3 regions of the Paenibacillus sp. Y301 genome follow, and region 1 is predicted to be linked to each of the others. Evidence: riboswitches for the same ligand, from Rfam matches in the RefSeq annotation. Region 1 holds a riboswitch; each other region holds the start of a gene.
What was found. A riboswitch is a leader RNA that binds a small molecule or an ion and turns the genes downstream of it on or off. The one in region 1 is predicted to bind cyclic di-AMP.
Positions count from the first base shown of each region.

Region 1 (4,378 bases):
CTCACAAGACATTTACGCCCAGAATGTATATTATCGCGGCAAACTAGTGCTAAAAGGCATAGAGCGGCAAGTAGGGAACCAGACGATGAATAAAATTATGGCTACCTATACCAAGAAGTATCGATTTGGTCATCCCTCCACACGAGACTTTCAAAAAGTTGTGGAACAAGTTACACGCAAATCGTGGCAAACCTATTTCAATCAATATGTCTATGGCAAGCAAATGACAGACTTCGCCATAGATGACATCACCGTACAGAAAAAGGAGAGTAGTTCAGGAACCATATACGATTCAAATGTGACCGTTAGTCGACAAGATGGTAATTATCCTAATATCCCCATCCTTTTTACATTTGCAGATGGTCATACCCTCAAGAAAGTATGGAAGGGAAATGGAGATATCGCTCAATTTAAGCTCCAATACAAGTCGCCCCTATCCTGGGCCATGATTGATCCTCAATATACACTTGTGTTAGAGAACAAATATATCAACAACTATTTAAAGGCGGATCTCGACGTCAAGAAGGTATCCCGCTGGAATATTAGTGTCACCAAGTTAGTGGAAACACTGCTTGGAAGTCTATCCTGGTGAGGTGAGAGACGGTGAGGAGCAATATCGCCCATGGTTGGAAAGGTCTAAAAAATCAATTCTACGTCGTCATCATTCTATTTCTGTACCACTTGCTATTCGGATACTTTCTATACCGTTTGGTGAATTCGGCGGTAGTACCGCTACTTCAACGCTATCCTGATCCACCCCCCAATGAATTAAGTCAGATCTTATTCTATGTCGAAGGACAGATGGGCCTTGCCCATAGCCACACGGTTCATAACTATCTCTGGATTCTGTTAGGAATGCTACTATTACGAATGGTTCTTACTCCTTTTATTCATTCTGGTATATTTTACGGTCTCCACCAAGAACGTAAGGGAGAAATGGGTGCTTTCTTCTTTCAAGGCATGAAGCGTCATTGGAAACCTGTCATGTTATTCTATTGGATTGAAACAGTATTAGTTCTCATTCCTGCCTATTGGTTAGTACCGAAACTGTATTCCATGGCTATGACCGGACTTATGTCCCCTGGTATATTAACTGAAGCTATCCCCTGGTTAGTTGGGTGGTACATATACGGCTATATCATCCACCAGATTGTATTGTACATGCAATTTGGCTCAACTGGAGATGTCTCTATCTTCTCATCTATATGGATATGTTTACGACATGTCCTGGCCGTGATTGGAATCTCTCTTCTCCTGGGAGGACTAAATCTACTTCTCTTTTGCTTATTCACTGGCTTTTCTCTTTTTTGGACGGGAATACTCGCGCTCATTCTGCAACAAACATATCCAGTAATATCTTGTCTATTTAAAATGTGGAACATCACCTCACAGTATAATTTGTGGGCAACCAAGCTTATAAAAAAATAAATATATATTTGCATATTATATCTTTAGCCCCCTGATACAAGAAGAAACCCACCTTTTTTGGATGAAAAAGGTGGGTTTCTTCTTGTCCTATTGTGTGGTTTAGGTTTGCCAAAGTGTAAAACCTCTGTTAAACTCATTTAGTAACAACTTTGTAATCTTTATTACGACCTCTGAAATTTATCATCGTAGTTTGTCACTTTCAGGTGCACGAAACAGCCAAATTCCTAAGCACCAGGAAACGGGGGAACCATTTTATGGGTGAATTGATCTCGAAACAGAGGGATCATAGGAGACCTTCTACCGAACCCTTAAGCTAACCTCGTAGGCATTGGAAGGGGAACAATGATTTGAAGAAGAATGTAGTCGCTACAGCCTTGAGCGTGGCTCTTGCATTGACGATAGGAACGGGTAGCGTATTTGCCGATTCAAAGATGGACTCCGTGATTGACAATACGATTGGAGTTACATATAAAACGGGTGGAACAACCGCAAATGGATTTGATTGTTCTGGCTTTACTCGTTATGTATTCTTAAAATTAGGCGTGACTTTGCCACGTCAGTCTGTTTCTCAGTACCACACAGGTACCGCTGTATCGAAAAGCCAAATGAGACCTGGCGACCTGGTGTTCTTTAACACTTCAGGAAAAGGTGTATCTCACGTCGGGATATTTGTAGGTAGTGGAAAATTTGCACATGCCTCTTCTTCACATGGGGTAATTGTTAGTTCACTTTCAGAAAGCTACTATTCTAAACGTTATGTTGGCGCAAAAAGAGTAATGAGTACTTCTAAATATCAAGCTGCAGCTTATAACTAAATATAATGTGATAAATTATTAGGACCCTTAGATGAGCTGAAGTCTCTCTAAGGGTTTCTTATATACTAAGACGTACGAAGTCAGAAAAAGTTGACGATTAACCAAAATGTTTTTTTATAGTTAAGAGTCAGTTTAATTTCCAACACATAATCCCCGCCCACTAAATACCATAATTAAACAATTAAGGACACGTATTCTAGTAATCTACCTTTATTTTGTAAAATGTTAGATAAATTCCATCAAAGTTTACAGAAACAATTGCCAAACTCCCATTCCTTTGTTACAATAAATCCAGTAAGTTTTTAGTAACAACTTTGTAATAAGTTTTGTAATCATTTAATGTTAATTATATCTGCCGAATTCCCAATTATGGGAAGTGGGGGAACCAGTCTTGGGTGAATTGATCTTGCAGCAGAGGGATCATAGGGAACCTTCAACCGAATCCTTAAGCTAACCTCGCAGGCACCGGAAGGAGTTAACTTTTTTGAAGAAGAAATTAACAACTACAGTATTAGGATTAACATTATTATTTTCAATTGGAACTGGTAGCGCTTTCGCGGATTCTACACTAGATGAGGCTATCAAACCAACAATTGGTTCTGCATATAAGGGCGGCGGAGTTAACACTAATGGATTCGACTGTTCTGGATTCACATTGTACATATTCAATAAACTAGGTATTGATTTACCTCACCAATCCGGATCTCAATTCAGTATGGGAACTGCCGTTAGTCGTAGCGATTTAAGAGAAGGCGATTTAGTTTTCTTTAATACAAGTGGCAAAGGTGTTTCACACGTTGGAATCTATGTTGGTAATGGTAAGTTTGCACATGCCTCTTCATCCAATGGTGTTATCATTAACTCACTCAGTGAATCCTATTATGTCAACCGCTATGTTGGTGCCAAAAGAATTATGAGTAATACTACGTATGAGTCTGTTGCTACAGACAAATAGTTTTTCTACAACCCGACCTGTGGATGAGATCCTTAATCTCAACTACAGGTTTTTTTATTTGTCACATTTGTACCTAACTCTCAACTGACTAAACTACTAACATGTCATCATATATTTATTCATATACTTATGATAAGTTGCCCATACTCTTCATTAACCACCCTGCTGATAAGTAAACAGTTATTACGTACAGCATTGTACATATTTATTATGAACTCCTTCATTTCATTCAAAGAAAGGAACAATCAATATGACTAACTCACCATTTATCATAACTTCTATGACCACTGAACATGCTCGTGCTATATCTGAATGGGTTTACCCACCTCCCTACAGTATTTATGGATGGATGCCCTGGAATCAGATGGAGGAGCTTCATATTGAGTTTGGAGATCCAATGCTTCGGAAGGAGCAATATGCCTCTATCATCAACTTGAATGGAGAGTTATGTGGTTTCACTCAATTCTTCCCACTAGAAGGGGTGACAAGGCTTGGTATTGGCTTACATCCTAAATTATGTGGACAGGGAATGGGAAACTTGGTTGTTCAATCTATTGTGCATGAGGCGCAACGACGGAAACCTCAAGATGAAATTGACTTAGAAGTTTTAACTTGGAATATACGTGCTATTAAGGCATACCAAAAGGCAGGGTTTGAAATTACAGACACATATGAACGCATGACTCCAGATGGGAGCAAACCATTTTATTGCATGGTTTATAGTAATACCTGCGATAACCATGATAAATAGCACATATTCTACTGATTATCGCAACAAATATTGGAATTTAATTCTCTTTTTTGACACAAATGCTTCCAGTTCCGCTATAATATAATCATCAGCTTAATAGCTTACATAGAAAGGACGAAAAAGATGCAAAAGTATATCATGAGCGGTTTCTTTTTTACTGCCTGTGTTGTAGCCATTGTACTTATGTTTACACTTCCTGGTAAAGAGCAAGTAGCAGAGGAAGCGAAACCTAGCATGCCTGAAGTTGTATTAGATGCTACTGTAGCCGAGTCTACTATTAAAGCAAATTGCATAAGTTGCCACGGGGATCAACTGCAAGGTGGGGTAGGTCCAAACTTACAGAAGATTGGTAGCACCATGTCAGCTGAAGAGACATATGCTCTTGTAAGTAAAGGGAAAGGCATGATGCCTTCTTTTAAAGGAAAACTA
Region 1 covers NZ_JCAIUL010000024.1:15,976-20,353, reverse strand. The annotation lists gene AC1D69_RS24060 (M1 family metallopeptidase) at 1-592, shown strand, start outside; gene AC1D69_RS24055 (hypothetical protein) at 604-1,428, shown strand; cyclic di-AMP (ydaO/yuaA leader) riboswitch at 1,633-1,771, shown strand; gene AC1D69_RS24050 (C40 family peptidase) at 1,776-2,243, shown strand; cyclic di-AMP (ydaO/yuaA leader) riboswitch at 2,587-2,723, shown strand; gene AC1D69_RS24045 (C40 family peptidase) at 2,728-3,198, shown strand; gene AC1D69_RS24040 (GNAT family N-acetyltransferase) at 3,449-3,949, shown strand; gene AC1D69_RS24035 (c-type cytochrome) at 4,073-4,378, shown strand, end outside.

Region 2 (4,378 bases), on a different contig from region 1:
GGATATGCAACGGGTTCTAAAGGAACAGCAAGGTATAACGTATGAACTAACATCCATGAGTACAATTATTGAGGGGCCTCTTGAATTAGTATGGAAAGCTATAGCTACATTACATGAATCTCCATTCCTAGCGGGAGCAGAGCGGGTCTCAACTTCGGTGAAATTGGATGATCGTCGTGATAAATTTTCTTCTAGTGCACAGAAATTACAGTCTGTTCAGGATAAGTTAAAGTAGGATCTATCTACCAGAGCATATAATGTGAATTAGCGGTACAATAATCATTGTGTAAAGGCAAGTTAGGTTCTTAGGCTGGTGTAGCTCAGGGGTAGAGCAACGCACTCGTAACGCGTAGGCCGGGGGTTCAATTCCCTTCACCAGCATTTTTGAGAAGGCTTACGGGGCGCGGTTTTCCGGTTGTGCGGAGATCGCGTTTTATTTATGTCTTTTTATAATGTCCCTATAAGGAGTTTGGAGACTACAGCAATTGGATAAATGAACAACCCTTTTCTGACTAATATTAAACACTCTTTCCCCGCCTCTAGTCCAGTAATTTACTAGTCCACAGACCGGTGTTATTAATTACCTAATATTGTATAATAATGACAACGTAACATCGTGAGACTGAAATGCAGGACTATCAAATGAAGGAGCGATTATTTAATATGGGGATCCATTATAAGCCAATGCTGATTGCAGCATTCGTATTCGTAGGTTTGTTGTCTGGCTGTACGAATAATACCGAAACGATTCAGAGCGGAATTGGTGAAGCAGTAGAAGGGATTAGGGATAAAGTACAAGATACAGCCTTAGATTTGAGTGATGAGTTGAAGAGGAATGGCATTCACCAAGAGATTTCATACACACAAGAGGTGGATAATTCAGTATCGGCACTTCAGGTGGACCATGAGGTAGGTAACATTGTGGTGAAAGGAACTTCTGGTGATAAGATTAACGTGACTGCTACAATTTGGTCTCTAGACAAATCATCCCGTGATGATAAATATCAAGAGATCATGGATCACGCGGAAATTGCTGTCGTTGTAAATGGAGATCAGTTAGAGGTCGTTACACATCCTAAGGGGAATGAGAAGCTTAATATGTGGAAGTGGGCAAAGAAAGAGTATGGATTCTCAAACTTCAGTATTGATTATGTGATAGAGATACCAGATCGGGTTAAAAATTATGACATCTTCAGTGAAGTTGGTGAGATTAATTTAAGTAACCTGAGAGGTGTATATGATGTTCATAATAACGTGGGTTCAGTAAGTATCGAAGGAGCTCACATTGAAGGGAAATCTAGTATAGTATCCGAAACGGGTAGTCTTCAACTGGGTATTGATCAAATGAAAGAAGATAGTAGTCTCAAAGTGAAGACAGAAGTAGGTGCCATTGTTGCGAACCTGGCTGAATCCCTTCAATGTAGTCTGGAGACGAAGACTGAGGTGGGTAGCATCACAGGAGTTTCTAAAGGGAAAAGCGACATCAATGGCGGCGGTCCACTGTTGTCACTAACGTCCTCTGTCGGTTCAATTACGGTGAATTAGGCGTTTAAATCGATATTCATTAAAGGATATATCAATAAAGACATATAAATATATTTACAAAGTCATCCATTTGGATGGCTTTGTTCGTTTTTGAGAATAAGTAATTACAATAATTGCGTAATATTGAGATATAGAGAGCATGAATGAGCAAGGAGTTGATTGTTATTTTTGTAATCGTTACCATCAACCTAGATGCTTCTTATTTCCTTCTAGGTGGGGTTCAAGTCACCTTTACACTCATTTGGAGCGGGTGTATGATTCATAACGAAATATAAATTGTTATTATTTTCAATTCATAATTTCGCTGAATTTCCACTCTATCGTGGGAAGCGGGGGAACCAAATGTAGTCAACTTTTTTCGGTGTGAGAGTCGAAATTAGATGCTACAGGGGTGAATCCTGGTCAAGGCATTTCATGTCTTTACTAGGTAGAGCGACTCTCACCGCTCGAATCCGACAGCTAACCTCGTAAGCTTAAGTCTGAGAGAGGAATGATGAAGCTTGTGATCGCAACTACCGATCATAGGGTACGTATGTTACTCTGTGATTTTTAAATGTGATGGATTGTCAATCAAGTGTGGTAGGAAACGATAATCCGTTATATAAAAGTAATTTGATCCATTGTCTTGAACGCTGAATTCTGTGTAATTCAGAAACGGGGGAACCAATCGGAGATGTCTGCTGCGTAAACGCCGGATATTTCCATGGGGTGAATTTTTCGGTTATGTATCGACATGCCGAGAATAGGGCGACTCTCTCGCCCGAATCCGACAGCTAACTTCGTAAGCGTGCAGGGAGAGGCAGCAAACCGCCTTCTGGCTGGTTCATGACTTTATTTTGTCATGGAATCCTAAAGAAGCTCTGGGAAAGCTACTTTTTCGCTGAGCTTCTTTTTTGTTGTCTTTAAACGTATAGGAGGACCTGATTAATGGAAGATGGAGTCACCTTGGTTATCGCTCCTAATGAGGACGGGCGGAAATTTGTAAACCAATTAATTTATAGTAAAAAGTCATTTGCGGTACTGACGAATAGCCGTACGGAAGAACTGGATTATCTAAAAATGGGTGCAAAACATGTGGTTCGTATTGATACAAGTATGACTAGAAAGTGGATTGTCCCGCAGGTAGCGGTAGGTAGAATCTATATTTTTGAAAGTAGTCTTAACTTAAGTTGTCGCTATCTCCAGATCTGTCGCCCATGGACGACACATGAGATTTACATTATCACTCGATATTCTAGCCCACGTGGAGTTTACAGAGGGATGGGTGCAAACCATGTCATCTATACGAAGAATGGGGACGTTGGATTTCTACTCGATAAATAGCATGAAGATGAATCATCAAAAAATCTACATGAGAGGGGCATTCCCATAATGATGGATGTCTATATGATCATCACGTTAGTAGTTGGATTTGGATTATTGTTATTGTTCACGCATTGGTGCGGAACGTTGGTAGATAGAGGGGGCGGGGAACAATGATCGTTATACTTGCATTGACCTTAGTCATCTTCATTTACCTGATCTATGCATTAATCAATCCAGAGAGATTCTAGTTAACATACCAATTAAGAATTCATCCCTATAAGGAGGATATAAAGTATGGACTTACTGCAAATAGGAATTGTGATTGTCGTACTACTGTTGCTGGTGAAGCCACTGGGTACCTATATGTTTCATGTATTCTCCAATGAACCCAACCGAACGGATAAGATTTTTGGTTCAACGGAAAATGTGATCTACAAACTGATCGGATTAAGAAATCGTAATAGTATGAACTGGAAGAAGTATGTACTAAGTTTTATTGCGACGAATGCGGTATTACTAGTAATTAGTTACGTACTCCTACGTCTTCAAGGATCACTACCAGGGAATCCGAGTGGGAACGAGAATATGGAGGCTTCCCTCGCCTTTAATACGATCATCAGTTTTATGACAAATACCAATCTGCAGCATTATAGCGGCGAGAGTGGTGTGACGTATTTAACACAAATGGCGTTTGTTACGATGATGATGTTTACTTCGGCAGCGTCAGGCTTATCGATTGCGATTGCCTTTATTCGCGGAATTACTCGACGTGGTGAAGGATTAGGTAACTTTTTTCAAGATTTCACCAAAGCCATTATTCGTATCTTCTTACCTCTAGCATTTATCGTTACGATCGTATTAGTCGGTTTAAAAGTACCCCAAACGTTCGATCCAACGGCTGCAGTAACAACGTTTGAAGGTGTGGAACAACAGATAACGATGGGTCCTATCGCTTCATTGGAATCCATTAAACATCTCGGAACGAATGGTGGTGGATTCTTTGGGGCCAACTCGGCACATCCATTTGAGAACCCAAGTCCATTAACCAATGTTATTGAAATATTAAGTATGTGGATGCTTGCTGCTGCACTACCTTATACGTTTGGGCTATTTGCGAAAAACAAGAAGCAAGGATGGGTCATATTCTCAAGCATGATGATTCTATTCTTAATATTCCTTACGCTTAGTTATACGTCAGAGAAAGCTGGGAACCCGGTAATCAATACGTTAGGTATTGAATCTTCTCAAGGAAGTATGGAAGGAAAAGAGGTTCGATTCGGTATTGCACAATCCACACTCTTCTCTACTGTCACGACGGCTGCGACAACGGGATCCGTCAACAATATGCATGATACATTAACACCTCTTGGAGGAATGGCAGCACTTGGTGAAATGATGCTGAATGTCGTCTTTGGAGGTAAAGGTGTCGGGCTGGTTAACATGTTGATGTACGCCATACTAGGTGTCTTTATTTGCGGACTTATGGTTGGACGAACGCCTGAGTTCTTAGGACGCAAGATTGAAGCCA
Region 2 covers NZ_JCAIUL010000004.1:186,426-190,803, forward strand. The annotation lists gene AC1D69_RS09330 (MTH1187 family thiamine-binding protein) at 1-235, shown strand, start outside; tRNA gene AC1D69_RS09335 (tRNA-Thr) at 310-381, shown strand; gene AC1D69_RS09340 (hypothetical protein) at 628-1,545, shown strand; cyclic di-AMP (ydaO/yuaA leader) riboswitch at 1,838-2,034, shown strand; cyclic di-AMP (ydaO/yuaA leader) riboswitch at 2,166-2,349, shown strand; gene AC1D69_RS09345 (hypothetical protein) at 2,473-2,868, shown strand; gene kdpF (K(+)-transporting ATPase subunit F) at 3,021-3,098, shown strand; gene kdpA (potassium-transporting ATPase subunit KdpA) at 3,145-4,378, shown strand, end outside.
Region 2: linked by a shared signal. The riboswitch ahead of AC1D69_RS09345 (hypothetical protein) and the one ahead of AC1D69_RS24045 (C40 family peptidase) in region 1 are both predicted to bind cyclic di-AMP.

Region 3 (4,378 bases), on a different contig from region 1:
AAGATCAAATGCCTTATGTACGGTTGGCGTACGCAGGTCCCCATCCATCAGTAACACAGACCTACCGGTCTCTGCCATCGATATAGCTAGGTTCATGGCCAATGTCGACTTCCCTTCCTCTGGAAGAGAGCTTGTGACTAATAACGACCGAATTTCTCCACCTACTCGGGTATAGCGAATATTGGATCGAATAGTTCGAAAAATAGATGCATTAGCTGATTTCGGTTGTTCCAGGCAATATAGCTTTGGCACTCTCTTCTTCATGTCTAATAACTCCTTCAACTGATTTAGCTTTCGTCCGTACCCGCCGTTTACGTAACTTCAATTTACCCACCGTACCTAGAAGAGGAAGTTGCAGATCAAGCTGAATGTCTTTGGCGCTGTTCACGGTCTTATCCATCAATTCCTTTAAAATAGAAATGGCGATCCCGGCAATCAGCGCTAGTCCAAATGCGACCACCAAATTGAATAGTGGCTTAGGCGATATAGCCTCGGTAGGAACCTTCGCCCGGTCGAGAAGTACAACATTCTCTACCCCCATAATGGATTGTATATTCCCGTTGAATGCCTCCCCGAAACCATTCGCGATATCCGTTGCCTGTTGTGCGTTCGAGTCCGTCACAATAACGGTTGTTAACAGTGACTCACTATTGGTTCTTGTCTTGACATGTTCGAGCAGTTTTTCCGGTGTCATCTTTAATTCGAGCCTTCTAACGACTTCTTCCGCTATCCTACTGCTTCGGATGATCTCCCCGTAAGTTGTTACCAGCTTTTGTCCTGCCATGATGTCATTAATTGCTTTCTCTTGCCTGTCCCCCTGAATAAGAATAGACGCTGTTGCCTCGTATTTCGGTTTCAACACATAATAGCTGACGAAACTGGCGAGTCCCATCGCAGTAATACACAACACAATGATAAACAGCAACCTACGTTTCACTAGTTTCAAAATGCTCCCTAGTTCGAACTCCATCGATTATTTCTCCTAACTAGTTAATGTATTTCTATCCTCTATAAAAATATGATTGTATATTCATATTCTCTTTCTCCCAACATATGTCCAAAGCATGATGAAAAATTTAAATTTTTCGGATTATACTAGTGAAAGGATAACTCTATCTCCCTTTTACCATGTTAGTAATCCAGATAAAAAAAAAGACCGAGAACCCATATTTCTGGTTCTCGGTCTCTTTCTTATCTTAATCTCTAAAACATTCTATTTAATTACATACAATTTAATTTGTTGAAACCCGAATGAACTTACGCTTTTCTGGCTTCCAGGAATAAATATATCAATTCGATTACCCTTGATAGCAGAACCTGCGTCGGTTGCTGTAGCAATAAAGGCATCGTTAGGAAGATTACTATGATTATGTCCAGTAACTAATACTTTCGTTCCCATAGGAATAACATTAGGATCTACTGCAATCGTACCTAGTTTAAGAGGATTTCCGAAATAATCAACGGCTCCCCATTTCCCATTTTCACTTGCAGCAGCTGAGTATGCTGTAGCTTTGACCTGAACTGTTTTACTATAGCTAAAGGTTTTACCCCAAGCTTCTACTACTTTCTGATCTGAAGATACGACTAGGTTAGAATCTGCCGATTTCACAGGAGCAGCGGATGCTGTGTTCTGCACCGTTGGTATGTTTAATTTCATTCCAACATGGATATTGTTTGCTTTCACATTCGGATTGGCATTGATCAACTTATCAAGATTTACACCATATTGTTGAGATAGTTTGTAGAACGTATCTCCGTCTTTGGTGATATGTACAGCATCAGCATGAATCGGTGTATTTTGAACGACCAATGCGACACCCATCGCCGCTACTATCATTTTCATTTTTCTGAATTTCATTGTGTTATGTTCCTCCTTGTTTTTAATGCCTGCGAAGTTAGCTGTCGGATTCGGATTGGGAGTCAACCCTACGCACACGAACTTGTGCGATTCACCCCAAGGTGCGAAGAACGGTTACCCGTTGTTCTTGTACACGCCTATTACATCCCCCACACTTTCTCTTTGAAAGTTTTGGCTCAACAAATATATCACAATTTTGTAACCAGAAAATATGTAATAATTGACAACAGTACTTTAACAACAGAGAATCGCGACTTTTTCGCACAAAAAAACAGACGTAATAATGACTAATATGTCACTTTTACGCCTGCTTAATTACACTTTAATTCATGAGTTTAGTTCAAGTCTACTTTACAATACTTTACTAAGAAATTCCTTGGTACGTATGTTCTTAGGATTACCAAATACCTCTTCAGGTGAACCCTGCTCCGAAATGCGACCTTCGTCTATGAATAGAATCCGATCCCCAACTTCACGTGCGAATCCCATTTCATGGGTCACAATGACCATCGTCATGCCTTCGAAGGCAAGTTTCTTCATAACTTCGAGAACCTCGCCTACCATTTCAGGATCTAGTGCCGAAGTTGGCTCATCAAACAACATGACGTGAGGTTGCATCGCCAGTGCGCGTGCAATCGCTATACGCTGTTTCTGTCCACCTGATAGTTGATTAGGGTATACATCCTTTTTGTCCGACAAGCCGACGGTTTGCAAAAGGTTCTCAGAAATGAGATCAGCTTCAGCTGCAGACTGCTTTTTAACCGTAAGTGGGGCTATCGTAATATTTTGGCCCACGGTTTTATGTGGAAAAAGGTTAAAGTTCTGGAACACCATTCCCATTTTTTCACGCGTTGCATTGATATCATGATTCGGAGCCGTAATAGACTCCCCTTCGAACAGAATCTCACCAGATGTCGGTTGCTCAAGTAGATTTAGACAACGAAGTAAGGTACTTTTACCAGAACCAGAAGGACCAATGACAACGACGACTTCACCTTTATTGACGAACAAATCGATCCCCTTGAGAATGTCTACTTTTCCATATGATTTATGAAGATCTTTAACGGTTATCACTAGCACTCAACTTCCTTTCAACGCGATTCAGAATCTTAGATAAAGTAAATGTCAGTACAAAATAAATGGCCGCAGCAATAATGAATGGGCTAAGACCTTGATACGTTATGTTCTTAACTACACCTGCTTGGTACATAATATCTACCATCCCAATAACCGAGATGATCGATGATTCTTTAATAATGGTAATGAATTCGTTACCGATCGCTGGAAGAACAGCTTTAAATGCTTGAGGCAAAATAATATGACGCATCGCCGTTCCACGTCGCATTCCAAGTGACCGAGCAGCTTCCATCTGTCCTCGATCCACACCTTGAATCCCTGCTCTAAATATCTCAGCTAGATAAGCAGAACTATTGATGGATAATGTGATAATACCGGACTGTAGCGGTGAAAAGTTAATCCCTAACGTTAAAGCTAGTCCGTAATGGATGATCATGAGCTGCACAAGCATAGGAGTACCACGCAATATCTCTACATATGCTGTTCCTAACCACTTCACAATTCGAATATTTGTCATCCGTAATAAAGAAATGAATAATCCAATAATGAAACCAAATAATACTCCTAGTGCGGATAATAAGAGGGTATATCCGATCCCTTTTGCATAGTAGCTACGATATTCCCAAGCCGTAGTAAAAATATTTCCTGAATCCTCTTTCAGATCCGCGTTACCTGCTGCTAATAGACTTGCTTCTTTAACCATTTCATCAATAGCACCTTCACTCTTCATGCGAGCAAGCGATTCATTAACGGCATTCAGAAGCTCAACATTCCCCTTCTTAATACCAATGGCTGCTTGGGACTCAGAATTATCTGGGACAGCTTCGGATAGAACCATCTCTGAGTCAAGATAACCTTGAGCTACCGTGTCTTCTACAATAACAGCATTAACACGTTTCGTCTGAAGCTGTAATATGATATCTGGGATTTTATCCAAAGAAGTCAGTTGTGCACCTGGAATGCTTTGGCCAATTCCTTCTTGAATGGAACCCTTTTGGACACTAATTTTCTCGTTCTCAAAATCCTTCATGGTTGGATATTTATCTTTATCTTCTGCTCTAACGATCATAACCTGTTGCGCTTTATAATAGTTATCAGAGAAATCGATGCTTCTACGACGTTCTTCTGTTGGTGTCATTCCTGAGATAACAAAGTCTACTCTACCGCTCTGTAGCGCAGATAGTAGGCTATCAAATGCCATATCCTCAATAACTAACTCGGCTCCCATATCTTCTGCAATCCGTTTAGCTATAGATATATCGAAACCAACAATTTGGTCTTGCCCATCTATTGTTTTGTGGAATTCATACGGTGCAAACTCAGCGCTTGTGCCCAGAACCAACTTTTTAGCTGTTCCCTCTTCGGCGCTAACCATTTGTGTCGTGTGAAAACCCGCTGTTATCAAGATGATAGTGCTTAGTAGAAAAACAATCATACGAGTTA
Region 3 covers NZ_JCAIUL010000009.1:85,002-89,379, forward strand. The annotation lists gene AC1D69_RS16335 (CpsD/CapB family tyrosine-protein kinase) at 1-264, opposite strand, end outside; gene AC1D69_RS16340 (YveK family protein) at 212-970, opposite strand; gene AC1D69_RS16345 (3D domain-containing protein) at 1,214-1,858, opposite strand; cyclic di-AMP (ydaO/yuaA leader) riboswitch at 1,870-2,045, opposite strand; gene AC1D69_RS16350 (amino acid ABC transporter ATP-binding protein) at 2,210-2,932, opposite strand; gene AC1D69_RS16355 (ABC transporter substrate-binding protein/permease) at 2,919-4,378, opposite strand, start outside.
Region 3: linked by a shared signal. The riboswitch ahead of AC1D69_RS16345 (3D domain-containing protein) and the one ahead of AC1D69_RS24045 (C40 family peptidase) in region 1 are both predicted to bind cyclic di-AMP.